Regions from separate parts of the Vibrio ishigakensis genome, predicted to be linked through region 1. Evidence: predicted binding sites of a transcription regulator. Region 1 holds the regulator's gene; each other region holds the start of a gene.

The links. Region 1 encodes MetJ, which represses methionine synthesis genes. Its sites were predicted from a motif close to TTAGACNTNTANANGTCTAA; they were not measured.
Region 2: metK (methionine adenosyltransferase) is a predicted target of MetJ. The motif match lies at 3,024-3,043, and genes of this name have one in related genera.
Region 3: Pcarn_RS17290 (MetQ/NlpA family ABC transporter substrate-binding protein) is a predicted target of MetJ. The motif match lies at 3,858-3,877, and genes of this name have one in related genera.
Region 4: metH (methionine synthase) is a predicted target of MetJ. The motif match lies at 5,957-5,976, and genes of this name have one in related genera.

The regions. Positions count from the first base shown of each region.
Region 1 is NZ_AP024881.1:171,694-179,702, reverse strand. Features, by position in the region: gene Pcarn_RS00840 (bifunctional aspartate kinase/homoserine dehydrogenase II) at 1-1,969, opposite strand, end outside; gene Pcarn_RS00835 (O-succinylhomoserine (thiol)-lyase) at 1,973-3,136, opposite strand; gene metJ (met regulon transcriptional regulator MetJ) at 3,327-3,644, shown strand; gene Pcarn_RS00825 (malic enzyme-like NAD(P)-binding protein) at 3,706-4,968, opposite strand; gene rpmE (50S ribosomal protein L31) at 5,110-5,328, opposite strand; gene priA (primosomal protein N') at 5,572-7,773, shown strand; gene cytR (DNA-binding transcriptional regulator CytR) at 8,000-8,009, shown strand, end outside.
Region 2 is NZ_AP024881.1:2,546,771-2,554,779, forward strand. Features, by position in the region: gene Pcarn_RS11645 (glycosyltransferase family 2 protein) at 1-742, shown strand, start outside; gene tkt (transketolase) at 774-2,768, opposite strand; gene metK (methionine adenosyltransferase) at 3,116-4,270, shown strand; gene Pcarn_RS11660 (DUF2189 domain-containing protein) at 4,548-5,345, shown strand; gene Pcarn_RS11665 (SprT family zinc-dependent metalloprotease) at 5,429-5,923, shown strand; gene Pcarn_RS11670 (endonuclease) at 5,988-6,689, shown strand; gene rsmE (16S rRNA (uracil(1498)-N(3))-methyltransferase) at 6,758-7,489, shown strand; gene gshB (glutathione synthase) at 7,499-8,009, shown strand, end outside.
Region 3 is NZ_AP024882.1:757,999-766,007, forward strand. Features, by position in the region: gene Pcarn_RS17265 (Lcl C-terminal domain-containing protein) at 1-50, shown strand, start outside; gene Pcarn_RS17270 (zinc-dependent alcohol dehydrogenase family protein) at 84-1,070, opposite strand; gene Pcarn_RS17275 (hypothetical protein) at 1,254-1,679, opposite strand; gene Pcarn_RS17280 (alpha/beta hydrolase) at 1,918-3,072, shown strand; gene def (peptide deformylase) at 3,127-3,669, opposite strand; gene Pcarn_RS17290 (MetQ/NlpA family ABC transporter substrate-binding protein) at 3,908-4,711, shown strand; gene Pcarn_RS17295 (hypothetical protein) at 4,795-5,766, opposite strand; gene gcvP (aminomethyl-transferring glycine dehydrogenase) at 6,070-8,009, opposite strand, start outside.
Region 4 is NZ_AP024881.1:2,656,788-2,664,796, forward strand. Features, by position in the region: gene Pcarn_RS12210 (pyridoxal-phosphate-dependent aminotransferase family protein) at 1-539, opposite strand, end outside; gene lysC (lysine-sensitive aspartokinase 3) at 817-2,175, shown strand; gene metH (methionine synthase) at 2,229-5,897, opposite strand; gene Pcarn_RS12225 (cation:proton antiporter) at 6,080-7,366, shown strand; gene metA (homoserine O-acetyltransferase MetA) at 7,397-8,009, opposite strand, start outside.

The DNA of each region.
Region 1 (8,009 bases):
GGTCAGAGCGAGGGTCAGGTTCAGTTAAGCCCTGCTGCCAAGCTAGGTCTACCAACTCGCTGAATGGCACCGCACCATCGTATTGCTGGAATAGCCAAGAAAGCGTGCCAGAGAAGATCCCGGCAAGGGCTACGATGTCATCACCACTCTCTCTAAGGTCACGCACCGTATGGTTTACAGGAAGGCCTGCACCCACAGTTGCATTGTATAGCCAGTGGCGACCGGTTTTAGAGAACAGGTCCTGAACCTGATGATAGAACTCACTCTTTGCCGAACCTGCCAGCTTGTTAGCAGAGATCAGATGCATGCCGTGCTCAGCAAATTCAAGATAGCGGTCTGATACCTCTTGGCTTGCAGTCACATCCAATACCACCAGCTCATCGTAGGTAGTCTGTTTGCTTACCTGAACCAGCCAGTCTTCTTCGATAGCAATGGCTTCGTCGCGGAAACGGTTGTTTACCGTCTTGGCGTCGATGCCGTTTTCATCAAACCAATAGCGATCGCTCGAAACCACAGAGATGAGATCGAAGCTCATACTATGACGCTTCTCCAGCTCGTCTTTTTGCTCAGCGAATAGCTCGACCCAGTTTGAACCTATATTACCCTTACCACATAGGATGAGACCGACGCGCTTTTGCGCTTGGAACAGCTGAGTATGGATAGACTCCAGAAGCAGAGGTACCTCAGCCTGTTTTAGCACTGCAATCAAACTTAGCTCGGTCTCCGACTCGAACATAAACTCAACTGGCGTGTTCTTTAGTTGCTGATAGAAGCCATAACAGTGGTTAGCATTATTAGTAACTCCAGCGCCTACCGCCGCCACCAAGGAATAACCCGATTTTACTTCTAGACCCACTTCAAGGGATGAACCCTCGATGCATGCAATAACACCCGGCAATAACTCACCTGTATAGGCAAGGCGAATACAACGATTGTCTAGCTGAGACTCGTAAGCAAGCGGTGCTAGTTGCGCCTTGTTCAACACGCTCAGTACTTGTGGCTCAAGCGCTTCAAAGTCGTGTGAATGAGCAACGGTTAACTCAATCAGATTTACATCATCTAGCGAGGTCACGATCTTGGCACCACGGCCCGATGCCAATACACGTTCGATACGTGTAGAACCAAATTCTGGTTGATGACTACAACGCAGCTCAAGGTCCATTGCACTTTGCGCTACCGGCTGTAAGGTGCGGCTGTGCAGAACAGGAGCCGCTAGACGAGCCAACTCGTTAGCCTCATCCAAACGAAGAAGAGGAAGCAGACATGCATCAGAAACCACACGTGGGTCTGCGCTATATACGCCTGCCACATCACTCCAGATAGTCACCTTATTCGCTTCAGCTAAGGCACCAATAATGGTTGCTGAGTAGTCGGAGCCGTTACGACCAAGAAGTACAGTTTGGCCCTGTGAATTCTGTGCCATAAAGCCTGTGATTACCTTACGACAATGTGGATGCTGAGCAAGCACAGCCTTAATCAGAGGCCAAGACAGACCACGGTCAATCTCAGGCTGTGTACCCATCTCAGCGCGCAGGAAGTCGCGCGAGTCGAGAGCTACCGATTCCATATCTTGGTGATTGAGAAGTGCTGCTAGAAGGCGTGAAGACCAAACCTCACCGTGCCCCAATACCGCGGCTTTCTCCACCTCAGATAGTGGAGTTAGTGCAGCACCCAGCTCTGCCAACTCACCATTGAGCTTCTCTTGAAGTGGCTCAGCCTTTTCTTGTGGAAGCAGGTCTTCAATAAGTTGGTTCTGATAGGCACGCAGCTCGAGCAAGATCTCATGTGCCACGCGACCATCTTTCTCTAACGCACCCAGCCATTTAAGTAAGTTGTTTGTGGTAGAACCTGCAGCTGAAACCACCACTAGATCGTGGCTGTCAGAGTGCTCTTTTAAAATGGTGGCAACGCGACGAAAGCACTCTGCATTCGCTAGGCTACTGCCACCAAACTTATGTAACTGTGTCATTGCTTATGCCCCTACTAGTTCTAGTGCTTGTTGTAGGTCAGCAATCAAATCTTCTGAATCTTCAAGGCCTACAGACAGGCGCAACAAGAAATGAGAAACACCTGCTTCTGCCAGTGCCTCTTCACCCATAGCTCTATGAGTCATAGTGGCTGGGTGACAGATAAGGCTCTCCACACCACCCAAAGACTCAGCAAGCGAGAATAGCTTCAGACCGCTAACAAAGGTCTTCAGCTCTTCCATCGAACCATTGAATTCAAAGCTCAGCATGCTACCGAAACCACTCTGCTGACGCTTAGCAATCTCATGACCAGGATGTTCAGGAAGGCTTGGGTGATAGATGGTCTTAACGCGAGATTGGGTCTGAAGAAACTGCAGGATCTGCTGCGAGCTCTCTTCGTGCACGCGCATACGTGCGCCTAGGGTGCGAATGCCGCGCAACGTCATATAACTATCAAATGGCGTACCGGTTGCACCGATACAGTTGCCCCACCAAGCCAGCTCTTCTGCATGTTCTTCACTCTTGGTGATCACCACGCCACCGATCACATCCGAGTGACCATTGATGTACTTCGTAGTGGAGTGGATAACGAAGTCAGCACCGAGCTCTAGAGGCTTTTGGAATATCGGTGTCAAAAAGGTATTGTCCACACCCACCAACGCTCCCACTTCTTTTGCTTGAGCACACACCTTAGCGATATCTACCACGCGAACCAAAGGGTTAGATGGAGTCTCAAGCAGGATAAGCTTTGGGTTTTTAGCTAGTGCTTCAGCAAACGCTTCTTCGTTCGATTGGTCTACAAACTCAACCTTGAAGTCACCCTTACGAGCGCGAGTGTTGAACAAGCGATAGGTACCACCGTAGCAATCGTGCGGCGCGATAATCAGGTCATCAGGACCAAGGAAAGCCGATACCCACAGGTTTAGTGCTGAGGTACCGCAGTTAGTCACAACTGCGCCCTTACCAGACTCAAGCTCAAACAGCGCTGTTTCCAAAAGACCGCGGTTTGGGTTACCAGAGCGGGTGTAATCATACTTAGGCACGTCACCAAATGAAGGGAAGCCGTAGTTAGTAGAAAGATAGATAGGTGGCACAACAGCGTGGTGCTGAGTGTCTGACTCGATACCGGTACGAACCGCTATCGTGGATGATTTATGTTTACTGCTCATTTTTGTGGCCTTCCTTTGACAATGAGTGGTCAAGTTTGATACCAATCACAAATACCTTAATCTGTTTATAGATTACCCTCTCCTTGCGTAGACATCAACACATCTAGACGTCTAAATGCCTTTACTTGTAGCAGTAAACATCGCTAAAATTAGGGTTATTAAATCCCTTAAATGGTAATGAAGGTTTTCAATGGCAGATTGGAACGGCGAATACATCAGCCCGTATGCAGAACATGGCAAGAAAAGCACCCAAGTAAAGAAGATCACTGTATCTATCCCTCTTAAAGTGCTTAAGATTTTGACCGACGAAAGAACACGACGCCAAATCAACAACTTGCGTCACGCAACCAACAGTGAACTACTGTGTGAAGCCTTCTTGCACGCCTATACCGGTCAACCTCTTCCAACCGATGAAGACCTGAGAAAAGACCGTCCAGACGAGATCCCAACTGAAGCCAAGGAGATCATGGCTGACCTAGGTATCGAACTAGAGACCTTCGACGATTAAATCGAACAAATAAAAAAACGCCCTCATAATTGAGGGCGTTTTTGTTGGTATCAATAATGGCTTAGCCTTGCATATAGCCTTCTGGTAGCTCGATACGAGCCACACCAGATTCTATCGCCGCTTTAGCAACTGCGGTTGCAACGCGTGGCAACAGGCGTGGGTCCATTGGCTTAGGAATGATATAGCCAGAACCAAACTCTAGGGCATCAACACCTGCCGCATCCAATACCGCTTGTGGTACAGGCTCTTTGGCTAACTGGCGAATCGCCTCAACTGCTGCAAGCTTCATCTCAATGTTGATCTCGCTTGCACGCACATCCAGCGCACCGCGGAAGATGAATGGGAAACAGATTACGTTGTTCACCTGGTTTGGATAGTCAGAACGACCTGTACCCATAATAAGGTCACTACGAACCTCGTGAGCAAGCTCAGGCTTGATCTCTGGATCTGGGTTTGAACACGCAAATACCACCGGCTTATCACCCATAAGCGCAAGCGCCTCAGGAGAAAGTAGATTTGGTCCCGATACACCCAAGAAGAGGTCAGCCCCCTCGATAACATCTTCTAGAGTGCGTTTATCGGTATTGTTCGCAAACAGCTGCTTGTATTCGTTTAGGTCTTCACGACGAGTGTGAATCACACCCTTACGGTCAAGCATGTAGATCTTCTCACGCTGTGCGCCGCACTTAATCAAAAGCTCCATACATGCCACAGCCGCAGCACCTGCGCCAAGACATACGATGGTTGAGTCACAAAGCTGTTTGCCCTGCAGTTCGATAGCATTCAGCATACCTGCAGCAGTTACGATAGCTGTACCATGTTGGTCATCGTGGAATACAGGCACGTCACAGCGTTCAATCAGACGGCTCTCGATCTCAAAGCAGTCTGGCGCCTTGATATCTTCAAGATTAATACCACCAAAGGTATCTGCGATAGCTGCAACCGTATCGACAAACTCATCGATGGTGCGGTGCTTAACCTCGATATCGATAGAATCTAGGCCTGCAAAGCGCTTAAACAGTAGAGCCTTACCTTCCATAACAGGTTTTGAAGCCATAGGCCCCAGGTTACCCAAACCAAGAATCGCCGTACCGTTTGAGATAACCGCTACCATATTGCCCTTGGCTGTGTACTTGTAGACGTTATCCACATTCTGCGCGATTTCACGCACTGGCTCAGCCACGCCTGGGCTGTAAGCCAGAGATAAATCTTTTACCGAGTCAGCCGGAGTAGTCAGTTCTACACCAATTTTGCCTGGGCGAGGGAATTCATGGTAGTCGAGGGCTTGCTGACGAAAGTCATTGGCCGAGTGTTCATCTGTCATGGAGGGGAAGTCCTTTTTTGTTCTAATAAAGAAAGAGAGTCTACTTAAATTTACTACAGCTCTCTACAATTGAAATTTATCAAACCGTAAAAATGCAAAAAGGCCGCTTTCGCGACCTTTTTGACTGTCTTACTACTAAGATTATTTCTTAGAAGAAAGAGCACCGAAACGCTTGTTGAAGCGATCTACACGGCCGCCTGTATCAACGATACGCTGCTTACCAGTGTAGAATGGGTGGCACTTGTCACACACGTCTAGGTGGATAGATTCTTTAGCTAGAGTTGAGTTGAACTCAAAAGTGTTGCCGCAAGAACAAGTTGCTGTTACAGCTTTGTATTCAGGGTGGATACCTGCTTTCATGGGAAAACCTCATATATAGGCCGTGTCGCTATACAGCTCAACGCTGAACACCACACGTAGTTTTTAAATAGTGACGCCGAACTCTCAGCATCTTCAAGGCGCAGTATAATAAAGAAACCCCTGTGGGTTATCAACCTATTTGTCCCTTTTTTCGCCATTTTTATTGCTAATCGAGAGTGGCTATCGAATTTTAGCAGGCTTTTTCTTACTATTGTCCTCGACCACCCCACTCTAGAGAGCGTCATGCGTCCATCAATAGCAAAAGTAGCCCTGCCTGTACCATTAGACCGTGAGTTTGAGTATTTAATTCCAAACCATCTTTTTCCGGTTATCGGTGCGCGCGTTTGGGTACCTTTCGGCCCTAAAAAACTACTGGGAATAGTGACCGGACTCTCTCATCAATCTGAATACGATATTAACAAGCTCAAACCAATTGCTCAGCTTCTAGATCTCGAGCCGCTATGGCCGGAAAAACTGTATAAGCTCATCAAATGGGGAAGCCGCTTCTATCAAGCTCCTATTGGTGAAACCTTCAGTAATGTAATGCCTGGAGCTCTGCGTAAAGGTAAGCCTGCACACAAGCAAGCCATCAAGACCTGGAGCCTAACTGAAGCGGGTAAGAACCAGCTTATGCAAGGCTTTGGTAGAGCGGTGCAGCAAGCCAAGATAATGCATTCTCTCGAGTCCAGCTCCATGACTCATCAACAGATGTTAGACATTGAGGCCTCCTCTTCTGTGCTAAAGACGTTAGAGCAAAAAGGCTGGATTGAGAGTCAGGAAAAGATCAGTGACAAAATTGAGTGGCCGGAAAAGCGAGTAGAAGAAGAGGACAAACGCCAGCTTAATAATGAACAGATGCTTGCGGTGGTTACCCTAAACCATGTGCAGGGATATGAATGTGCCCTACTCGATGGAGTTACTGGCTCTGGCAAGACTGAGGTCTATCTTCAGCTTATCGAGTCAGTACTAGAAAAAGGTAAACAAGCACTAGTGCTGGTTCCTGAGATAGGTCTGACGCCCCAGACCATCAATAGATTCAAACGTCGCTTCAACGTCAATATCACAACCATCCACTCTGGGCTCAATGAAACAGAAAGACTAAATGCATGGATCGAAGTGAAATCAGGTGAATGCGGCATCTTGATCGGCACGCGCTCTGCTTTGATGACCCCGTTTTCTGATCTCGGCATTATCATCGTAGATGAGGAGCACGATACCTCCTATAAACAGCAAGATAGCTGGCGCTATCATGCTCGTGATATGGCCATTATGCGCGCCCATCATGAACAGATACCGGTTGTCTTAGGCTCAGCGACACCTTCACTAGAAACGCTCGCCAATGCTAAGGCAGGAAAGTACCTACATCTGGAGCTCACTCAAAGAGCGGGTGGTGCCAAGCCAACCACTAATTCAGTTATTGATGTCAAAGGACTCTATCTGGATAGTGGATTGAGTGCCCCTTTGATAGCCCAAATGCGAAAACATCTAGACCAAGGTAATCAGGTACTGCTGTTTCTTAACCGCCGCGGTTTTTCTCCAGCCATGATGTGCCACGAATGTGGCTGGATTGCCGACTGCGTGCGTTGCGATGCCTACTACACCTATCATCAGGGAAGCCAAGAGATGCGTTGTCATCACTGTGGTTCTCAACGCCCTGTGGTGCATCAGTGTCAAAGCTGTGGCTCAACCCAGCTCGTAACCGTTGGGGTCGGTACAGAGCAATTGGAAGCTCACCTTACTGAACTGTTCCCAGAATATAAGACCATTCGCATCGACCGCGATAACACTCGTCGTAAGGGAAGCCTAGATTCAGCCCTAGAGGCGGTTCGCGAACAAGAGTATCAGATTCTTATCGGCACCCAAATGCTGGCCAAGGGACACCACTTCCCGAACGTCACCTTGGTTGCTTTATTGGATGTGGACTCTTCTCTATACAGCAGTGACTTTCGCGCCTCAGAAAAATTAGCACAGCTATTCATTCAGGTAGCGGGGCGAGCCGGTCGTGCCAGTAAGCCCGGACATGTAGTTCTACAGACTCACCATCCAGAGCACTCTCTATTGCAAGCTCTGATCCATAAGGGCTATACCGAGTTTGCCAATACAGCTCTACAAGAAAGAAGAATGGCGCAACTGCCACCCTTTGCCAGCTTGACCCTATTCCGCTCTGAAGCGAATGACTCACAACTGGTTGAAGACTTCTTAAGACAAGTACGCTCGACTCTAGAGGCACACCCGCTGTTCGATCAGAGCTGTTGGGTGATGGGGCCTTCTCCTGCCCCTATGGCAAAGCGTGCGGGTAAGTCTCGATGGCAACTTATTCTGCAGTGTCAGAATCGTCCTACCATGCAAAAGTTACTCTCTAGTGCCAAGCCTGCTATTGAATTGTTACCAAATTCTAAAAAAGTTCGCTGGAGTATTGATGTCGAGCCTCAAGATTTGAGTTAAACTGCGCCGAAATTGTGACCTTTGGTCCCTTTGTAGCGCAACCTTGCTGAAGTTAGACTGAGTTTTGCGAGTCAACTCACAGGCAACGGGTGGAATATGCTACTTTCAGCGTAAACGTCACGGACAAAAATGTTTACACTTATTTGCCTGTCTCTTACCGGAGACAGTTCTGCTCTACATCGGACGAACCAGAGCAAAGCAACGAATAGATAAGGATAAGTGAATCATGGCGACGA
Region 2 (8,009 bases), 590 kb from region 1:
GGAAGTGGTCAAGCGAATGTTCGCTGACATAGAAGCAGACGTTTACGTTATGGCTGATGGGGACAACACCTATGATGCGAGCATCTGTCCCGAGCTTATCGACACTCTCGTATCCGAGCGATTGGATATGATAGTAGGGACTCGCTCTCGAGAACTAAGCTCGTATCCGAAGGGACACGTACTTGGAAATAAAGTCTTTTCTAATCTGATAAATCGAGCATTCAACTCGAAGCTAGAAGACGTTTTTTCTGGCTACCGAATCATGAGCAATCGCTTTGTAAAGTCACTACCCATATTCAGCGACGGCTTTCAAATAGAGACCGAGCTAACCGTTCATGCCCTTCAGCACAAAATCCCTATCAAAGAAGTTCCTACAAAATACATCTCTCGTCCAGAAGGAACTGAAAGCAAACTAAAAACCTACCGAGATGGATTCAAAATACTTAACTTTATTATGTTCCTGCTCAGAGATGTAAGACCACTTTTCTTCTTTAGTTGTATCTCAGCAACATTAATCACCCTGTCTCTTTTCTTAGGCCTGCCTGTTATATTTGAGTTCTTCGAAACGGGCCTAGTCCCGAGATTCCCAACCGCAATCCTTGCAAGCTCCATCGCACTCATTGCGGTCATGTCCCTATTTAGTGGACTAATTCTAGATAACGTCAGCCGGGGACGAAAGGAGCGAAAGATGGTTACATACCTCAGAACGCCTTTCTTCGGACATAAAAAAAGCCAGCAGTAATCTGCTGGCTCTCATCTAGATATTTAGACGATTAAGCTAGAAGCTCTTTCGCTGTGTTTACTACGTTTTCAGTAGTAAAGCCAAACATCTTGAATAGTTCACCTGCTGGTGCAGACTCACCGAAGGTAGTCATGCCGATGATCTTGCCACCGAAGCCAACGTACTTGTACCAGTAGTCAGCGATGCCCGCTTCAACTGCGATGCGCTTAGTTACTGATGCAGGTAGAACCGCTTCACGGTATGCTTCATCTTGCTTGTCGAACACGTCAGTTGCAGGCATAGATACTACGCGTACAGCTTTGCCCTGTGCAGAAAGCTCAGCTTGCGCTGCTACTGCTAACTCAACCTCAGAACCGGTTGCAATGATGATCAGCTCAGGCGCACCTTCACAATCTTTGAGGATGTAACCACCCTTAGCGATGTTTGCTACTGTCTCTGCGTCACGCTCTTGCTGTGCAAGGTTTTGACGAGAGAAGATCAGAGATGTTGGACCATCTTTACGCTCGATAGCCAGTTTCCAAGCCACAGCAGACTCAACCTGGTCACATGGACGCCATGTGCTCATGTTTGGAGTTACACGCAGAGAAGCAAGTTGCTCTACAGGTTGGTGCGTTGGGCCATCTTCACCCAGACCGATTGAGTCGTGAGTGTAAACCTGAATATTCTGAACCTTCATCAGAGCCGCCATACGCATAGCATTACGCGCGTACTCCATGAACATTAGGAAGGTTGCACCGTAAGGTACGAAGCCGCCGTGCAGTGCGATACCGTTGATGATCGCCGTCATACCGAACTCACGCACACCGTAGTGGATGTAGTTGCCTGAGAAGTCTTGAGCTTCAAGAGACTTAGAGCCAGACCACATGGTTAGGTTTGATGGAGCAAGGTCAGCAGAGCCACCCATGAACTCAGGTAGCATCTTACCGAACGCTTCTAGCGCATTTTGAGATGCTTTACGTGATGCGATGTTCGCTGGGTTTGCTTGAAGGTCAGCGATGATTTCTGCAGTCTTCGCTTCCCACTCAGCAGGAAGGTCGCCGTTTACGCGACGCTTAAGCTCAGCCGCTTCTGCAGGGAATTCTTTTGAGTATGCTTCGAACTTGTCGTTCCAAGCTGCTTCTTTAGCTCTACCCGCTTCATTCGCATCCCACTCAGCGTAGATGTCAGCTGGGATTTCAAATGGTGCGTGCTCCCAACCTAGGAATTCACGTGCCGCTGCGATTTCAGCTTCACCTAGTGGTGCGCCGTGGCAGTCGTGAGAACCTGCTTTGTTTGGAGAACCAAAGCCGATGATGGTCTTAGTACAGATAAGAGTAGGACGTGGGTCCGCCTTAGCCGCCTCAATTGCTGCGTTGATAGCGTCAGCATCGTGACCGTCTACCGCTGGGATTACGTGCCAGCCGTACGCTTCAAAACGCTTAGGAGTATCGTCAGAGAACCAGCCTTCAACTTCACCGTCGATAGAGATGCCGTTGTCATCCCAGAATGCGATCAGCTTGCCTAGGCCTAGAGTACCCGCAAGTGAACACGCTTCGTGAGAGATACCTTCCATCAGACAGCCGTCACCCATGAATACATAAGTGAAGTGGTCAACGATGTCATGGCCTGGCTTGTTGAATTGAGCCGCCAGAGCTTTCTCAGCAATCGCCATACCTACAGCGTTTGTGATGCCTTGACCTAGAGGACCAGTGGTAGTCTCGATACCCGGTGCGTAGCCGTACTCTGGGTGACCAGGAGTCTTAGAGTGAAGCTGACGGAAGTTTTTCAGGTCATCGATAGATAGCTCGTAGCCTGATAGATGAAGCAGAGAGTAGATCAGCATAGAGCCGTGGCCGTTTGAAAGTACAAAACGGTCGCGGTCAGCCCACTCTGGGTTTGAAGGGTTGTGGTTCAAGTGACCACGCCATAATACTTCGGCAATATCAGCCATCCCCATTGGGGCGCCTGGGTGACCAGAGTTAGCTTTTTGTACACCATCCATGCTTAGAGCGCGGATTGCATTGGCTAGATCTTTACGGGAAGACATGTCTGCTCCTGAGTGCGTATGCAATTGATTAAATGATTCCTGACCTTAATGCCCAACTAGGACGAGCACTAAGCGCGACTATTGTCGCAGAGCATAATTATTACCGCAAACCCTTTCAAATATGCAAACGCAACTATTCAAACTTTGGTGTGCAACAAGTTTTAGCCAATTTACATAAACTAGCCCCATATCGCGCAATCGTTTGGCTAACTTTTATATACAAAAAAACTTGTATTTCACTCATTCAAAATTAGAATAGACGTCCAGAAGTAGAAACATCTACTAAATAATCATCAAAAAAGACGCTTTAAGCGTCTTTTCTTAACTACAGAATAAGGGAGCCCAGCATGGCTAAGCACCTGTTTACCTCTGAATCGGTTTCTGAGGGACATCCTGACAAAATTGCAGACCAAATCTCTGATGCGGTTTTAGACGCAATTCTTGAGCAAGACCCTAAAGCACGTGTTGCGTGTGAAACATACGTGAAGACCGGTATGGTAATGGTTGGTGGTGAAGTGACCACCTCTGCATGGGTTGATATCGAAGAGCTAACTCGTCAAACCGTTCGTGAAATTGGTTACGTTCACTCTGACATGGGCTTCGATGCTGACTCTTGTGCAGTACTAAACACCATTGGTAAGCAGTCTCCAGACATCAACCAAGGTGTTGATAAAGCTGACCCTAAAGATCAAGGCGCGGGCGACCAAGGCATCATGTTCGGTTACGCAACTAACGAAACCGACGTTCTTATGCCAGCTCCTATCACTTACTCTCACCGTCTAGTTGAGAAGCAAGCTGAAGTTCGTAAGAACGGCACCCTTCCATGGTTGCGCCCAGATGCAAAATCTCAGGTAACTTTCCAGTACGACCAAGGTAAGATCGTTGGTATCGATGCTGTAGTTCTTTCTACACAGCACTGTGACACCATCTCTACTCCAGACCTACGTGAAGCTGTGATGGAAACCATCATCAAGCCTGTACTTCCTTCTGAGTGGTTGAACAAAGAAACTAAGTTCTTCATCAACCCAACTGGCCGTTTCGTAATCGGTGGTCCTATGGGTGACTGTGGTCTTACAGGTCGTAAGATCATCGTTGATACCTACGGTGGCGCAGCTCGTCACGGTGGCGGTGCATTCTCTGGTAAAGATCCATCTAAAGTTGACCGTTCTGCGGCATACGCAGCTCGCTACGTTGCTAAAAACATCGTTGCGGCAGGCATGGCCGATCGTTGTGAAATCCAACTTTCTTACGCTATCGGTGTTGCTGATCCAACATCTATCATGGTTGAAACCTTCGGTACTGAGAAAGTGTCTCACGACATCATCATCGAAGCGGTACGTCAGCACTTCGACCTACGCCCTTACGGCCTACAAGAGATGCTAAACCTTCTTCAGCCTATCTATAAGAAGACGGCAGCATACGGTCACTTCGGTCGCGAAGAGTTCCCATGGGAAGCGACTGACAAAGCAGAAATGCTGAAAGAGTTCGCAGGCATTAAGTAATCGCCTCGACACCCTAATCTTGAAAAAACCTCAGCTTGCTGAGGTTTTTTTTTATACCTGTAGAAAACTAGCAAGCACAATTTCTGTGCAAAATTTGTATTTAGCACCATCAGCGACAATAGTTATACCTGAAGGAACTGTGAAGCCAATCAAGTTTTGTATAGCATCAGGAACGATGAAAAAATTTTTGGCTACAGTTTGCCGTCACCCTCGTATTAGAGAAGAGCGCTACTTCGAAGCAGGTGACGAGTTTACGGGACAAAAACAGGAGGATGTCATGCCTCGTACATTTAATGAAAACGACTTTCAGGATTCTGAGCGTATCAGCGACGGCGAATACGCTAAGACCATACCTTGTAACCAGATAAGCATCTCAGACCCATTCCAGTGGTTAGCCATGGGTCTCAACGATATGGTGCGTTCACCCATAATTAGCTTCTTTTATGGCTTCTGTTTTGCTGCCGCAGCAGCGGGCATTGTGGGCTTAATTAACCTTCAGGGTGTGCACTCTCACCTCGTGGTGTTGCCAGCACTAATCGTCTACATGCTAATAGGGCCGTTTCTGGCCTTGGGCTTATATGACGTAAGTTGGTCTAGAGAAAAAGGTAAACAACCAAACCTAGTACACTCGATGAAAGCCATTGGTAGAAACTCTACCTCACAATGGGCATTCGCTGTGCTTTTGGTTGTTACCATGATTTTCTGGATGCGCATTGCAGCCCTGTTGCATGCTCTATACCCATCGGTAGCCGGGGCTAGTATTATCGAGTTTGCACCTTTCCTGATCACGGGCTCTATCGCAGGTTTCATTTTAGCTAGCCTAGTGTTCAGCATTTCAGTATTTTCTATTCCGCTAATGCTAGAGCGCCGTGTAGACATGATGACGGCAGTTTTCACCAGCTTTAATGCGGTAAGAAAGAATCCAGCACCTATGGCGGTTTGGGCGGTGATCATCTGCGGAGGTGTACTGATCGGCTTTGCTACCTATGGCATTGGCATGATAGTAACCATGCCTATCCTAGGCTACGGAACATGGCATGCGTACCACGCCACCATACAGAAAAAACATCACTAAACAATCGAGCGGGCTTGATGCCCGCTTTTTTTATGTTCAGCTAACAGATACACTGATGTCAGTTTTACCACACCTGCTCCAAGATGAATCAATATCAGCTCAAGCTAAATCAGAAGCTAGACAGCCTACTCGCAACCGCTAATAAACACTTCGATAAGCAGTTTCCCAAACCTGAACTACTTTTGAATCTGCGCGGGAAAGCTGCGGGGCAAGCTCTGCTACAAAAGAACATCATCAAGCTGAACCCTATATTGGCCGAAGAGAACAAACAGGCGTTCATCGAAGAGGTATTGCCTCACGAGTTGGCCCATCTAATAACCTATCAACTGTTTGGTCGCGTTCGCCCACATGGAAAAGAATGGCAATACACTATGGAGCGAGTATTTAAGATACCGGCCAAGCGCACTCACTCTATGGACGTTCAATCGGTACAGGGTAAAACCTTTGAGTACCAGTGTGGTTGCAATCATTACCCGCTATCCATCCGTCGACATAACAAGGTTGTTCGAGGTGAGATGAGTTACTCCTGCCGCTCTTGTGGAGACAAACTGATCTTTACCGGCAAACAGCTCTCCTAAGCCACTGGTTAATTTTTCTTCAAGGCGCTATCATGCGCCGGTTTTGTTTTAAGTAGTATTCAAGATGTTGTTTCGCTTCCTCGCCCTGTTTGCTGTTCTGTTTTCTACAATTTCACTGGCAGCTCCACACTCTTTTTATCAATCCAAAAAGCTTGCTGTCTCTATCTATCAGCAGCATCCCACTAGCTTCTATTGTGGATGTGATATTGAGTGGAACGGCAAAAAAGGCATACCTGATCTGAATAGCTGTGGCTATCAAGTACGTAAGCAAAAAAAGCGTGCCAGCCACATCGAGTGGGAACATATAGTCCCTGCCGCGCACCTAGGACAACAACGCCAATGCTGGCAGGATGGAGGTCGTAAAAACTGCACCAAGAATGACTCAACCTACAAAGTGATGGAAGCAGATCTACACAACCTAGTACCTGCTATAGGTGAAGTAAACGGCGATCGCTCCAACTATCAATTCAACCAATGGAAACCCAACAGTTCTGATGTTAGCTATGGTCAGTGCAGCATGTATGTAAGCTTTAAAGACGACATGGTAATGCCTCCAGAGGGGGCTCGTGGCCCCGTCGCTCGCGCTTATTTATATATGGAAAACCAGTATCCAATCAGGCTGTCTAAACAGCAACAACAACTAATGCATGCCTGGAATCGTCAGTACCCAGTCACAGACTGGGAGTGCCAAAGAGACAGACAAATCCAAGCTATCCAAGGAAATTCCAACCCCTTTGTCCGCGAGCAATGTTCTCAAGTGAACTAGAGGCTTGTTATTTGCTATGCGAGATACCATATTAAGCATTAGTTCAAATAGTTACGGAAACATCCCTTATGCGCGTCCCAAGGATTTATCACCCAAATCCAATTGAGTCTGCGTCCATTGTTCAGCTAAGCGAAGATGCAGCTGGGCATGTCGGCCGAGCCCTACGAATGCAACCTGGACAAGAGGTTCTCTTGTTCGATGGTTCTGAATTCGAATACCTAGCCTCTATCACCGAGGTCACCAAGAAGAACGTGACCGTAGAGATAAAGTCCAAGACAGAAAGTCATGTGGAATCGCCACTGGATATTCATCTTGGGCAGGTAGTCTCTCGTGGTGACAAGATGGAATTCACCATCCAGAAGTCTGTCGAGCTTGGGGTAAACACAATCACACCTCTGCTATCTGAGCGCTGCGGAGTAAAACTTGACGCTAAGCGCTTCGAGAAAAAACTTCAGCAATGGCAAAAGATTGCCATCTCAGCGTGTGAGCAGTGCGGCCGAAATAAGGTGCCTGTTATCCGCCCTATTATGCAGTTGGAAGATTGGTGTGAGGAGGAGTACCAAGGCCTCAAGCTAAACCTTCATCCACGCGCACCCTACTCTATTAACTCGCTACCTGAGCCTGTACAAAAGGTGAAGCTATTGATCGGCCCAGAAGGTGGTCTATCCGATGGCGAAATCGAAATGGCCAGCGAAAAGAACTTTGAACAAACCCTTTTAGGCCCTCGCGTTCTTAGAACTGAGACCGCGGCGCTAACCGCTATTACCGCATTGCAAGTCCGCTTCGGCGACCTTGGTTAGGAGACAACAATGATCAAATTAGGGATAGTGATGGACCCAATCTCGTCCATCAACATCAAGAAAGACTCAAGCTTCGCTATGCTTCTTGAAGCACAGAAACGTGGCTATGAAATCCACTACATGGAAATGCAAGATCTTCAATTAGATCAAGGCGTTGCTATGGCAGATACCAAGACTCTAAAGGTTGAGCAAAACCCTGACTCTTGGTACGAGTTCCTATCTGAGCAGACCATCGAACTTTCTGACCTAGACGTAGTGCTGATGCGCAAGGATCCTCCGTTCGATACCGAGTATATCTACGCGACTTACATCCTTGAGCGTGCGGAAGAGAAAGGCACCCTTATCGTAAACAAGCCACAAAGCCTGCGTGACTGTAACGAAAAGCTGTACACGGCTTGGTTTGCTGACCTAACTCCAACCACTATCGTGACCCGCAAAGCTGAGAAGATTAAGGCATTCCAAGAAGAGCACGGCGACGTGATCTTAAAACCTCTTGATGGCATGGGCGGCGCATCTATCT
Region 3 (8,009 bases), on a different replicon from region 1:
AACAACCGGCTACTACGCAAAGACCCTCACAGAGTTTTGCTAATCGCTAATACAACAAAGGGGCTTGATGCCCCTTTTCTAGATTAGATTTCCACTATCACCTTACCGATAGCCGTTCGACTCGCTAGGTGGTCGTGCGCCTTGCCCACTTCCTCGAGCGGGAACACCTGAGGGTCGACAATTGGGGTAAGAAAACCCTCTTCCGCTATGTGTGACATGGCTTTCAGGATGCCCGAATGTTGCTCTCGGTTAACGTTGTGGATCATAGGTATCAGCATAAACACTACGTGTAGCGATAGCCCTTTTAGGTGCACCATTGAAAGATCGAGTTCCAGTAGAGAGACGGTTGTCGCTATCTGGCCGTTCAGCTTTGTGGCTTCGATGGAATTTGGCAGGTTTGCGCCGCCGACCGAATCATAAACCACGTCAAAACCAATTCCACCAGTATATTTCTCAACATAATCGGCAACGCTTTCGGTGTTGTAATTGATACCTATAGCACCTAGCTCTTCAATCAGTTTGATCTGTTTGTCTGAACTGCCAGTGGCATAAACATCAGCGCCAAAGTGTTTCGCCAATTGGATGGCAATATGCCCCACGCCACCTGCGCCGCCATGAATCAGTATCTTGTGGCCGGGCCTCAGTCCGGCTCTATCAAGACCTTCATAGGCGGTAATGCCTACCAATGGGATTGCTGCTGCTTGTTGCATGGATAGGTTCTTTGGTTTGCGAGCAATTAGCCTTGCATCTGCCACCATATATTCGGCTAGCGTACCCTGTAGATCTCCTAAACCGCCTGCACAGCCGTACACTTCATCACCAACCTGATAATCATTAACACCATCACCAACGGCCTCAACAACGCCTGCGAAGTCCATACCTAGAACGGCAGGAGCTGGAGGGGAGAAAGGAAGGCCAGGACCCATTTCGCGGATCATCATATCGACAGTGTTTACGCTGGTGGCGACTATCTTGACTAGAACGTTGCCCGCAGAGACCTCGGGCTTGGGAATATCATCCAGTACGAAGGCATCACTGCCGCCAAATTCTTTTACAACCATAGCTTTCATAGCGCTTCTAATCCTTATTGGTTATCGAGATGCTTCCTAACTGTAGAAATGGATTTCTCAGTCTACAAATAAAGATGGGCTGAAATCGTGCAGAAAACGGGAAGAGGTACAGGAGATAGGGTGAGAGGATAGACATGAGAACCAAACTCGCAAAATGATTCTCATATCTATAATTATCGGTTCTCAATAGTAGAGTAAGGTCTGCTGCTCAAGACACATGGCGTGATAGTAGTCGATTTCCTTCCTATATCGATTTGCCTCTCTGATTGCGAATGCACGGAAATTATCGAAGGTTGCATCAAATTGGCGGTCTTCATTGTTGGTCATTTTCGCTATCTCGTCCAAAGCGCTTTGTAGGTGAGATTCAATGGCGAATACCTCTGCGCGGGCGCTCAAAGATAGCTGGGTGAGTGCCACCTCTCCTTTGTTACATTCATGGGTCTGTTGGTAGCGACGATAGACGTCATCAGCGTTTAGCTTGATCTGCAGCAGTTCATCGATGTGAGGCTCTATGTTGCGATACACAGACATAGCCGCCTGATAATGGGGTTCATCTTTAGCTAGGCGAAGCACGGTGTCTAGCTCTGTCCATACGACACGTTCTGACATATACATAACTTCCTTCCTTGTGAAATTGCGTGCTCGAATTTTGATTTGCATATTGCGTGCCTACTTTTTGTACGACACCGAAAATGCTCCTGAGCCACCCAAATTTCCATTCTGTATACAAAAGTACGAACAAACAGGCTTCGTAGTTTTGTATACAAGTTATGCATTTTTGTGCACTGACTCCTTTGGCGTATCTATTTACTATGTGCCGGCACTTTCTTGATAGCGGGCAAAACTGATGCGTCTACGTACTTATATAGCACTCTTCTCAGTATTAACTCTGGCTTTAGTGGGTTGTAGCTCAACACCGTCTACGGCCTTGAATCAGTCGGATGAGTATTACGATTATATTCAGCCAACCTATTCTGAGTATCTCGCAGAGACAGAGCAGTGGCTGGTGGAAAACCGCGGTTATATGAGTGATGAGCATGACAAAGAGATCGCTATGAATATGCCGTTTGAGCTAAAGCCTGAGAGCGAGACAAATAAGGCTATCTTGCTGGTGCATGGTTTGGGTGATTCGCCATACAGTTTCTCGGATATAGGTAAAACACTTCAGCAACAAGGCTTCTACGTTCAAGCCGTTCTGCTGCCAGGGCACGGTAGTAAGCCTTCAGATTTGATGCTGCCTAGCTATCAAGACTGGCAAACTATGGTCGACCATTATGCGAATCTGCTGAAGCAAGAATACGATGAGGTATGGTTGGGCGGCTTCTCTACTGGCGGTAACCTAGTGACTATCAATGCCCTAGAGCAAGGGGATGTAGAAGGATTGGTGCTGTTTTCTCCTGGCTTCCAATCCAAGGCTCCATTCATGGAAAAACTCGCGCCTATCGCGGCACTCTTTATCGATGGCTACAACACTGAAGAGGATAACGCGGCTCGCTATAGTTCGGCTCCCCTCAATGGCGCGATTGCATACTCAGAGAGTGCTAGCAAACTGCGAAGCTTATTAAAGGAGAAACAAGTAACGGTTCCGACTTTGATCGCTTTAAGTGAAGCAGACAGTGTGGTCGATCCTATTGCCGTCAAGACCATGTATGAAGAGCGATTTACCCATCCGAATAACCAATTGCTTTGGTACGGTGAATCTGAAGTCGCGTTGCCGAGCGCTACTTCATTAAGCATGAAGATAGATTCTATGCAGATCAGTACTGGTTCTCATATGAGCCCACTATTTGCCCCTTCTAACGATTATTACGGGAAAAACGGCGAGTACAGAATGTGTTTGAACAGCATGGATAAAGAGTCGACCACATTCTGCGAGCAGGGTGGTGATGTTTGGTGGTCAGCTTGGGGCTACGAAGAAGAGGGCAAGGTGCACGCAAGATTGACGTGGAATCCTTACTATCAAGAGCTGACACAAAGCCTTGCGACTGTAACTGAAAGCTAATTGTAAGTTTAAAAAAGCGCGTACCTTTGGTATCGCGCTTTGTTATTGAGTTATTTAATTAGCTTGCGGTGCAAACTGCTGATACCACTCACTCTCGCTGATCAAATCTTTAGTTGATTCCAAGCGGTCGATAAAAGTCAGTCCATCTAAGTGGTCGAGTTCGTGTTGGAAGATGCGAGCTAGAAATCCGTTAAATTCCGTCTCTTGAACCTGTCCTTGCTGGTCATGGTAACGCACATATATCGTCTTATGCCTTGGGACAAAACCCCGCATACTCGGAACGCTCAAGCACCCTTCCCAACCTTTTTCCATTTCAGAGCTTGCGTGGATAATCTCTGGATTAATGATGGCAGTAATTGGCATCAGCGGTGCATCCGGATAGCGCGGATTTGGTTTGGAAGACATGATGAAAATGCGCAAACTCTTATAGATCTGCGGAGCAGCGATACCTACACCGCTTGCTTGCTCAACCGTGTCGATCATCTCGGAAATTAACGCTTGGCAGTCGTTCCCTAAAATTTCATCGACCACCTGCGCTCGTTGTCTTAAAACAGGGTGCCCTAGCTGAGCGATGTCGGGTTTATTTGTTGTTTCCATGAGATACCTTGCTTGTCGAACCTGCTAATACCCTTTCTATCACACCTTGCCCAAACCATTAACCCACTGAGTTGAAGCAGAGGGATTGTGTGTTTGATATAAGGTATAACTTATTGATAAGTATAAAAACGGAGTAATTGAACGCATATTAACGAACGCCTATTGACCCGAGGATATGAAAATATATTATGGATGTCTAGACATCTACTGTGTCATTTCTCGTTTAAATGGAATTAATATGAAACTCACTAAAAAAATCACACTACCTTTGTTGGCATCAGCACTTGCATTTGGCTTGACCGGATGCGGAAAACAAGACGAGTCCGTTATTAAAATAGGTGCCACCGTAGGCCCGCATGCACAGGTTGTTGAAGCGGTAGCGAAAGAGGCTGAAAAGCAGGGCATCAACATCGAAGTGGTCGAATTCTCAGACTACATCACCCCGAATGCAGCGCTTGCCGACGGGAGCATCGATCTAAATAGCTATCAGCATCAGCCGTTTCTGGATAACTATAACGATGCCCATAGCAGCCACCTAGTCTCTATTGGTCGCTCTATCTTGATGCGTATGGGCGTTTACTCAAACAAATACGACAACCTTGAGTCTATCCCAGAAAATGCTCGAATCGCGATTCCAAACGACCCAACTAACGGCGGCCGTGGATTGCTACTACTTGAAGAAGCAGGTTTGATTACCTTAAAAGAGAATGCTGGCTACAGTGCTACCTTGGGCGATATCGTTGCTAACCCAAAGAACATTAAGATTGTAGAAGTAGATGCAGCTCAACTGCCACGCACGCTAGACGATGTAGATGCAGCGGCAATCACTATGAACTACGTGATGTCGTCTGGACTAAACCCTAAAGAGCAGGGTATTTACCTAGAGTCAAAGGATGCTCCTCTAGCGGTAATGGTGGTGGCCTCACGTGATGCGGATAAAGACAAAGAGGTCTATGAGCAGATCATGTCTATCTATCACTCCAAAGCAATCAATGACTTCTTGGCTAGCACCTTTAAGGGTACGATTGAAGCAGCAAATTGATTTAGTATCGGTCGAGTGAAGAAATAAATTAAGGCGAGCTTCCTAGCTCGCCTTTGTTATTGAAGCAGAGCTGGATTGTATAGCTACCTGGTGGCGATAGAGAAATCCAACGCCAACATGTCGTGCTCTAAAATTAACTGAACATTTTTACCCTCTAGGTTTGAGGAATAGATGTTGTAGTCTTCTGACCAATAGATCTTTTTGTCCGCAAAGTCGACGGTCATACCCAATATGCCATCTACGACCTCTTCAGGAGCGGTTCGAAGTGTCTTAATCTTGACCTGATTTCCAGAGATTTTTGCTTTGTAGATGAATCTATTGTTTGAGAAGTAAATGTTCTTACTTTTCGGATCTACTTCCATGTGTTTGATAGAGTCTTCTGTATCGTTAAAGAAGCCATCGGCGGTTGTAACCTCCTCTACTCGATCAATCTCGGATGAACTTCCTAAGGTTGAACTGATGATCTTTGCATCATCACCAAAGCCATATGCGAGATAAAACCTATGATTTTCTTCATCCACAAACATAGCCCCTGGTTCACACCCCGCCATACAACCCTCTGCAATGGGGTCTAGGATAAACTCGTAATCTTCTCCCTCTTGCGGGTAACTGTCATCGCCATTGCCAAAAAACATCTTAAGCACCGAGTCATTGACGCTGCTTCCCACGTAAACCTCGTTTTGATTGCGGTCTACTGCTATTGGGAGCCTTCCTGCCATTGGAACATAGTTAAACAGTGCTTCTTCCGTGCCATCAGTTTTCACCGTCCATATGCCTTGTGCCGCTGTTGAGCTAGCCGATACATATACTGTATCTCCAACAACTTCTATAGCTGAACCGCCGTTAGTATCCGCAACCTTGCTCACCTGTTTAGATTCAAGGTCTAGCACACTCAGGTGGTTGTACTCCTCTTCACTCGAGTACGTCATCATGTATATATGTTGGGTGTTAGGTGAATTTTTATTGTTTTCTTGAATGGCGCTTTTATCGACATTATTTGCACTAGATGAAGCAGAAGTGGCAAAAATTAGGGTGGTAAGTATTAGTTTTTTCATTTTTATCCTCCTTTATTGGAGTGCATATTTATGCTTGATGTGGTTATTTAAATGTCATGAAAATGTTAATGGCTTGTGTTAGGTGGCGGATTTTTGCTGGATGAAGTGCTTTTAATGAAAATGACATATTTGCTTCAAGGCAAACTAAGAGGCGCGTTCCATTTCATCTAGATTAGTATTGCAAAATCAATGTATTAGCTTTAAATCGCGCGCGAATGGGATAGAGGAGAGGGTGTGATTTTTGAGGCGAAAAAAAACGGGCTCCAACTGGAACCCGTTCTGATATCAATTTATGAGTAAAAATTACTCTTCCACGTACTCGTCAATGCTCGGGCAAGAGCAGATCAGGTTACGGTCACCGTACACGTTGTCTACGCGGTTTACGGTTGGCCAGTATTTCCAGATGCGTTGAGACTTAGACGGGAATGCGCCTAGCTCGCGTGGGTATGGACGATCCCACTCACTGTTTGCAAGATCAACTTGGGTGTGAGGTGCGTTAACCAGTGGGTTGTTTTCCAGTGGCCATTCGCCGTCACGAACCTTGTTCATCTCTTTGCGGATAGCGATCATCGCATCACAGAAGCGGTTTAGTTCTTCTAGGTCTTCAGATTCCGTTGGCTCAACCATTAGTGTGCCCGCTACTGGGAACGACATAGTTGGTGCGTGGAAGCCGTAGTCCATTAGACGTTTAGCGATGTCTTCTTCACTGATACCTGTCTCTTCTTTTAGTGGACGGATATCGATGATGCACTCGTGCGCAACGCGGCCGTTAGTACCACGGTAAAGAACAGGGTAGTAAGGAAGCAGACGCTCCATTACGTAGTTCGCGTTTAGGATAGCCACTTCAGTTGCGTTAGTCAGACCTTGCTCACCCATCATAGCGATGTATGCCCAAGAGATAGGCAGGATAGACGCACTACCTAGGTCTGCTGCAGAAACTGCGTGGTCAGTACCCTGTACACCGTTTTCGATGTGGCCAGGTAGGAAAGGTGCTAGGTGCGATTTAACACCGATAGGACCCATACCTGGACCGCCACCACCGTGTGGGATACAGAAGGTTTTGTGTAGGTTCAGGTGCGATACGTCAGAACCGATGAAGCCTGGGCTAGTTAGACCAACCTGAGCATTCATGTTCGCACCATCTAGATAAACCTGACCGCCAGCGGCATGCACCATCTCACACACTTCTTTCACTTGCTCTTCGTATACGCCGTGCGTTGAAGGGTAAGTGATCATGATGCTTGATAGGTTTTCAGCGTGCTTCTCGATCTTAGCCTGTAGGTCTTGGATATCGATGTTGCCGTTCTCGTCACACTTAACAACTACAACCTTCATTGACACCATAGATGCCGTCGCAGGGTTAGTACCGTGTGCAGAGCTTGGGATAAGACATACGTTACGGTGACCTTCGCCACGCGACTGATGGTAGCGTTGGATAGCGATAAGACCCGCGTACTCACCAGAAGCACCAGAGTTTGGCTGTAGTGAGAAATCGTCATAGCCAGTGATCTCACAAAGCTTGGCTTTAAGATCGTTTGCTAGAGCCGTGTAACCTGCCGCTTGCTCCATAGGTGCGAACGGGTGGATTGCACCGAACTCAGGCCAAGTCACTGGGATCATCTCAGCAGCTGCGTTTAGCTTCATGGTACAAGAACCTAGTGGGATCATACCGTGAGTTAGAGAGAAGTCTTTGTTCTCTAGCTGCTTAAGGTAACGCATCATCTGAGTTTCACTGTGGTGGGTGTTGAACACAGGGTGCGTTAGGAATTCTGATTGGCGACGGCAGTCTTCTGGAATTGCCGCGTACTCGTTTTTCGAGATTTCTTCGCTCAGTGCTTCGATAGACTCGGTTACTTGGAACACGCTGAACAGTGCCACGATGTCCGCAGTAGTCGTGGTTTCATCGAAGCTGATGCCTAGCTTGCCGTCTAGCTTGCGAAGGTTGATGTTCGCGCGCTGTGCGATGCCGTATAGAGACTCAGTCTTCTCACCAGTGTTGATGGTGATTGTGTCGAAGAAGCTGTTGTGGCAAAGCTCGTAGCCAGCTTGTGTTAGGCCAGCGGCTAGGATAGCTGTCATGTGGTGAGTACGACGTGCGATTGTCTTAAGACCTTCGCTACCGTGGAATACCGCATAGAAAGCAGCCATGTTTGCAAGAAGTGCCTGAGCAGTACAGATGTTTGAAGTCGCTTTCTCACGACGGATGTGCTGCTCACGGGTCTGCATCGCCATACGTAGCGCTT
Region 4 (8,009 bases), 480 kb from region 1:
AAGGGAACGCCACCGAGTGAGGTTACTGCATCAACAATAACCAGCATGTCCTTTTGCTTCGCTAACTTGGCAATGGCTTCTGCATCACTGACTGCACCGGTTGAGGTTTCAGCATGTACAAAGGCTACGGCAACAGCATCAGGATTCTCTTCGATAGCCTGCGCGACTTTATCAACAGAAACAGCACTGCTCCACTCATCATCCACCAGCACAGCTTCTGCACCGCAACGAGCAACATTTTCTCGCATGCGCTCGCCAAAAACACCATTGCGGCAGACAATCACCTTCTCACCCGGTTCAATCAGGTTAACGAAACACGCTTCCATTCCCGCACTGCCAGGTGCAGAGATAGCAATAGTGAATTCATTTTCAGTCTGAAACGCATACTTCAGCAGAGTTTTAAGCTCGTCCATCATATTGATAAACAAAGGGTCTAGATGACCTATGGTCGGTCTTGCGAGCGCTTGAAGAACTTGAGGAGAGATATCTGAAGGGCCAGGGCCCAATAAAGTGCGACGTGGGGGATTGAAGCTTTGCATATAGGGTGTCCTTGTTGTTTTTCTTCAGGGTATGACACTCACAAGCCTCGCTCAAACCTAACAAGCCAGAATTGAGTCCTGATAGACAAAGTATCTTGCAAGAATTTCATTCAACCGGTTGACATAATTTGAGCAAAGCCTTTCAATGATTGTTTGGAGAAAAACCAATAAAAATACCCATCTCCGAATAATTATCGCTGGTTTATTCCGGCACTTTTGAATCACAGATTTTTGTCTTTTTTAGAAAAGCTCATTAAAGGAATAATGGAGAGAAGCCGTGGGAGCAATCAACGTTGCTAAATTCGGTGGCACCAGTGTCGCTAACTATGAAGCGATGAACCGCTGTGCAGCCATTGTAGAAAACAACCCTGACACTAAACTCGTCGTTATTAGCGCCTGTTCTGGCGTAACTAACATCTTGGTAGAACTGGCAAATGGTGTGCAAGAGCAAGCCAAGCGTGAGCAATTGCTGCAGAACCTAGTTCAAATCCATTTCTCTATCGTAGATCAACTGAAAAACCCTTCTGAGATCACCCCTGCTATCAATGAGATCCTCGCTAAGGTTTCTCAATGTGCAGAACAGGCCGCGGAAAAGAGCAGTACTCAACTGACTGACCAGCTAGTTGCCTGTGGTGAGCTTATGTCTACACACATTCTTAGCCAGTTGATGCGCGAACGTGGACATCAAGCAACCCGCTTTGATATCCGCACCGTAATGAAGACCACATCAAACTTTGGTAGTGCAGAACCGCTACTGGATGATATCCGTGTGGCAGCTCAGTCTCATCTTGTGCCACTGTGTGAAGATAATATTGTTATCACTCAAGGCTTTATTGGCTCTGACCATAATAACCAAACCACAACCCTAGGTCGTGGTGGCAGTGACTACAGTGCCGCTTTGATTGCAGAAGCAGTGGATGCAAGTGGTCTAGAGATCTGGACAGACGTTCCAGGTATCTATACCACTGACCCTAGAATCGCGCCTCAAGCGAAACCAATCCAAGAGATCAGCTTTAGCGAAGCCTCGGAGATGGCAAACTATGGTGCCAAGATCCTGCACCCATCGACACTATTGCCAGCCCTTCGCCATAAGATACCTGTATTTGTAGGTTCGTCTAAAGAGCCAGAGCTTGGTGGTACTTGGGTAAAACAGCAAGTAGAAAGCGCACCTTTGTTCCGTGCAGTAACCCTGCGTGGCAATCAAACCATGGTGACTCTAAAAAGCCTTAGCATGTTCCATGCATATGGTTTCCTCGCTAAAGTGTTTGAGATCCTAGCTCGTCATCGCGTGTCGGTAGATTTGATCACAACCTCAGAGATCAGTGTCTCTCTGACCCTTGACCGTACTAACACTCAAGGTGGTTCACCTCAGCTTCCAGCAGAAGCTCAGCGAGAACTGGAAGAGCTTTGTTCTGTAGAGGTTGAGCACAACCTTAGCCTAATCGCCCTTATCGGTAACAACATGGGCCAGGCGAAAGGGACAGCGAAACACATCTTCGGCACCCTAGAAGACCACAACCTAAGAATGATCTGTTATGGTGCGAGTAACCATAACCTATGCTTCCTATTGCATGAGTCTTCGGCTCGCCATGCAGTGCAACAATTGCATCGTCAGCTGTTTGAAAACCAAGCATAAACAATACGTTAGATACTAAAAAGGGGCGATTATCGCCCCTTTTTTCTATTCAGCTAGCCGTTAATGTTTGGGCCTAACCATTTCTCAGCCTCAAGTCTATCCCAGCCCTTACGAGCGGCATAGTCATTCAACTGGTCTTCTTGGATCTGTGCAACGGCAAAGTAGCGACTATCTGGATGAGAAAAATACCAACCCGACACCGAAGCACCTGGCCACATTGCATAGCTAGAGGTCAAAGACATACCAATAGTCTCCTCCACATTCATAAGCTCCCAAAGCGGTCCTTTTTCTGTGTGCTCAGGACAAGCGGGATAACCCGGCGCTGGACGAATACCTTGGTACTTCTCACGAATTAGATCATCGTTATCCAATTGCTCATCAGGTGCATAACCCCAATGCTTAGTGCGTACCTCTTGGTGTAGATATTCAGCAAAGGCTTCTGCCAAACGATCTGCAACCGCCTGGATCATGATGGCGTTGTAATCATCGCCCTCAGCTTTATATTTATCCGCAAGCTCACGCTCACCAATACCACCGGTTACTGCAAAGGCACCGATCCAGTCAGCTTTACCTGAACTCTTAGGTGCAACGTAATCACTCAAACAGTAGTTAAAGCCTTTCGGTTTCTCTGTCTGTTGGCGAAGATGCTGTAGAGTCTTGATTACCTCAGTGCGAGACTCATCTGCATACACCTCGATATCGTCACCATTGCTGTTCGCTGGGAACAGTTGGCACATACCACTTGCCTTGATGATGCCATCCGCTTCTATCTTATCTAGGAACTCGTTTGCATCCTGATATAGGCGCTTGGCTTCTTCACCCACTTCTTCGTGCTCGAGAATAGCAGGGAATTTGCCCATCAAGCTCCAAGTCATGAAGAAAGGAGTCCAATCGATATACTTACGCAACACAGATACATCCATGTCCTTGATAACCACAGGCTCAAGCGTCTTAGGTTGAGGCGGCGTGTAGCCTTCCCAATCAATATCAACACGGTTAGCACGAGCTTTTTCAAGAGTCACAGGTTTGCTCTTCGGACGCTTACGTGCATGTTGTTCACGCACTCTCTCATAGTCTAGGTCTAGTTTTTCAACGAAAGCTGGCTTCAATTCATTCGATAACAGAGAGGTGCATACACCTACCGCGCGAGATGCGTTATTTACATACACCACAGGCTCGGAGTAGTTTTGTTCAATCTTAACTGCAGTGTGTGCCTTAGAGGTGGTAGCACCGCCGATCATCAATGGCAGATCAAACCCGAGACGTTCCATCTCTTTTGCCACATGCACCATCTCATCTAGAGAAGGGGTGATCAGGCCAGATAGACCAATGATGTCTACGTTTTCTTCCTTAGCGACTTTTAAGATCTTCTCGCAAGGAACCATTACTCCAAGGTCGATAATCTCGTAGTTATTACACTGAAGTACCACACCAACAATGTTCTTACCGATGTCATGAACATCACCCTTAACCGTTGCTAGGAGGATCTTGCCGTTAGACTGTCCCGCCTGTTTTTCTGCATTGATGTAAGGCTCTAGATACGCAACGGCTTGCTTCATTACACGCGCTGATTTTACTACCTGTGGAAGGAACATCTTACCTTCACCGAATAGATCACCAACCACGTTCATGCCGTCCATCAGTGGACCTTCGATAACCTCGAGTGGCTTGCTAGCATTGGCTCGAGCCTCTTCTGTGTCCTCGACGATAAACTCGGTAATACCTTTAACTAGCGCATGCTCAAGGCGTTTTTGTACTGGCCATGAACGCCACTCTTGAGCGGCTCCATCGTCTTGTGAACCAACGCTATTTTCACGGTACTCTTCTGCGAGCTCAAGCAGATTCTCCGTAGCATCTGGATGACGATTAAGCACCACATCCTCTACCGCAATGCGCAGTTTCTCTGGTACGTTGTCATACACCTCTAACTGACCGGCATTAACGATACCCATGTCCATACCGTTCTTGAAGCAGTGGTATAGGAATACCGCATGGATCGCTTCACGCACATAGTTATTACCGCGGAAGGAGAAAGATACGTTAGATACGCCACCTGAAACCATAGCATGTGGCAGGTCGCGTTTAATGTCTGCAACCGCTTCAATGAAATCTACTGCGTAGTTGTTGTGCTCATCGATACCCGTCGCTACCGCAAAGATATTCGGGTCAAAGATAACGTCCTCCGGTGGGAAGCCAACTTCGTTCACTAAGATGTTGTAGGCATTGGTACAGATCTCTATCTTGCGCTCACGAGTATCCGCCTGACCCACTTCATCAAAGGCCATTACGATAACTGCGGCACCATAGCGACGAATCAGCTTAGCCTGTTCAACAAACTTCTCTTTGCCCTCTTTTAGAGAGATAGAGTTAACTATGCCCTTGCCTTGGAGACACTTAAGACCTGCCTCGATAACCTCCCACTTGGAGGAGTCGACCATGATCGGCACCTTGGAGATCTCTGGCTCTGAGGCACACAGGTTTAGGAAACGAACCATACAGGCTTCCGCATCCAGCATGCCCTCATCCATATTGATATCGATGATCTGAGCACCATTCTCTACCTGCTGACGTGCAACCTCGAGAGCTTCTTCATAAAGCTCTTCTTTAATCAGGCGCTTGAAACGAGCTGAACCAGTTACGTTAGTACGCTCACCCACGTTTACAAATAGAGTCTCTTTTTCAATGGTTAGCGGCTCAAGACCAGACAGTCGGCAAGCTGTAACTAACTCAGGAAGAGAGCGAGGTGTAACACCTTCAACAGCTTCTGCCATGGCGCGGATATGCTCTGGCGTAGTACCACAACAGCCACCCACCAGGTTCAAGAAGCCAGATTCTGCCCACTCTTTAATGTGCTCAGCCATATCTGAAGGAGAAAGGTCATATTCACCAAAGGCGTTCGGTAGGCCCGCATTTGGATGCACAGAGACAAAGGTCTCTGAGATACGCGACATCTCTTCTACATAAGGACGTAGCTCGTCTGGACCAAGAGCACAGTTGAGGCCAAAAGAGATCGGCTGAACGTGACGAAGGGAGTTGTAGAAGGCTTCGGTTGTTTGACCTGAAAGGGTTCGACCTGAGGCATCAGTAATCGTGCCCGAGATCATCACAGGCAAAGAGTAGCCTAGCTCATCAAACACAGTCTCGACTGCAAAAGCACACGCCTTGGCGTTCAAGGTATCGAAAATGGTCTCAATAAGAATAAGGTCACTACCACCCTTAATAAGGGCATGAGTAGACTCTTTATACGCTTCAACTAATTGGTCAAAGGTAACGTTACGAAAACCTGGGTCATTTACGTCTGGAGAAATAGAACAGGTACGGTTTGTTGGACCAAGCACACCCGCAACATAGCGAGGCTTCTCTGGTGTCTTTGCGGTCCACTCATCAGCCACCTCACGAGCCAGTTTCGCCGCAGCAAAGTTGATCTCTTCACTGAGGTCTTCCATCTCATAGTCCGCCATCGCAATCGTGGTGGCGTTAAAGGTGTTGGTTTCTAAGATGTCCGCACCCGCTTCTAGGTATTGCGAGTGAATCTGTTTGATCAGTTGAGGCTGAGTCAGAACGAGTAGGTCGTTGTTGCCTTTTAGGTCGCAGTGCCAATCAGCAAAACGTCCTCCACGATAATCCGGTTCTTCTAGTTTCTCGTTTTGGATCATGGTGCCCATACCACCATCGATCAATAAAATACGTTGTTGTAACTGGGCCTCTAATTGGTCTCTCATACTGCTTCCTGCTCAGCTCAAATTATTCCGAAATTGCCCTCCATCCTATCACAGTCCTATTAGATTTCTAGACGTCTAAAACACTAGGTGTTGTTATTTTATCGTTAACGAAAACATAGTTTATTTGAATTACTCTGAAATATGTCTCAAAGTCTTGATGCGCATATTAAATGGAGAATTAAATGGAAGCCTACAATACGCTCTGCTTTCTGGCAGCCGGAGCGGTATTAATCGCCTTTATCAACAGTAAGATTGGTAAGATGCAAACCACCATAGCCATTACCGCTGGTGCAATGCTCTTATCTCTCGGCATCATCATCGCAGGTCAAATGGGTTGGTTTAAGCTATCTCATGTAGCCACAGAAACCATAGCTTCAATAGACTTTGAGAACTTCCTACTTAAAGGTATTTTGGGTTTCCTTCTATTTGCAGGTGGCCTTGGCATACACATAGACCACCTCAAAGATCAAAAATGGGAAATTACAGGACTGGCACTGGGTGCAACCATCTTCTCAACCTTCTTTATTGGCTTTGTCCTCTATTTCCTATGTTCACTAATAGGCATCAATCTTGACCTTATCTACTGTCTTCTATTTGGTGCCTTGATATCCCCTACCGACCCCATTGCAGTATTGGCGATCGTTAAGAAACTCAATGCCCCAAAACGTATCTCAACTCAAATCGAGGGGGAGTCGCTGTTTAACGATGGTTTTGGTCTGGTTATCTTTGTCACCATGTTCACAGTCGCCTTTGGCAGCGAAGCACCTACCGTAGGCAGTGTTACTTCACTATTCCTACACGAGGCAGTGGGCGGTATTCTGTATGGCTTCGTTCTAGGCTTGCTGTTCCACTTTCTGATCAGCTCTACCGATGATCATTCAATGGAGCTACTACTAACCCTAACCATACCAACCGCAGGTTACGTATTTGCCGAAGTGCTTGAAGTATCAGGACCACTAGCCATGGTGGTATCGGGCATCATGATAGGTAACTGGACCAGACAAAAAGGGTTCTCAAAAGAGAGTCATCAAAACCTCGACCACTTTTGGGAGCTGATTGATGAGTTCCTAAACGGTGTACTGTTCCTACTCATCGGTATGTCTATGCTGTTATTTGAATTCCATAAGGAAGACTGGGTGTTGATGGTATTAGCTGTGCCATTGGTACTGACAGCTCGTTTCTTGAGTGTAAGAGGCACCTATATAGGCTTTAACCGCTTTAGAAAGTACAACCCAATGTCAGTGAAGATCCTTACTTGGGGTGGCCTGCGAGGAGGTCTTGCCTTGGCAATGGCACTGTCTATCCCAACCGGCATTATGGTTATCCCAGAGAAGAACATAGACGTAAAAGAGCTCATCATGGTGATGACCTATTCGGTGGTGATGTTCTCTATCTTGATACAAGGGATGACTATCACCCCTATGATAGAAAAAGCTAAAACGCTCGAACCAGAGGAAGAAGAAAAATAGAAAAAGGCGTGCATATGGCACGCCTTCTTTTTATTCGTCGGTGGTAAAGTTCGCTTCAGAGAACTTATCCAAGTCATATGGAGTTTGTTGGTAAACGCAGTAGTTGAGCCAATTGCTAAACAGCAGATGCCCATGACTGCGCCAAGTAGCGCGAGGGGCTTTATCCGGATTATCTTCAGGATAGTAGTTCACAGGAACAGCAGGCTCCATACCCTCTCCAAGGTCACGCACATACTCCGTATGTAGGGTATGTGACTCGTACTCCGGATGACCCGTTACGAATACATTACGCTTATCTTTAGTCGAAGCTAGGTATACACCTGCAACATCCGAGGTCGCGAGGATATCTAGATCTGTATGTTCAGCTAAGTATTCCGGTGAGAAGTCCGCATAACGAGAATGAGGCGCTAGGAAGGTATCATCAAATCCACGCAAGATAGGATGATGCTGATCGTGAATCAGATGCTGATACACACCTGATAGTTTTTCCTTTCGAGTGCGTTTAGGCAAGTCATAGAGTAGCTTCAGACCTGCCTGAGCAGCCCAACAAACATAAAGTGTTGAAGTTACGTGTTCTTTTGCCCAGTTCATAATGGACTGCAGATGCTCCCAATAGATCACATCCTCAAACTGAACCAAACCT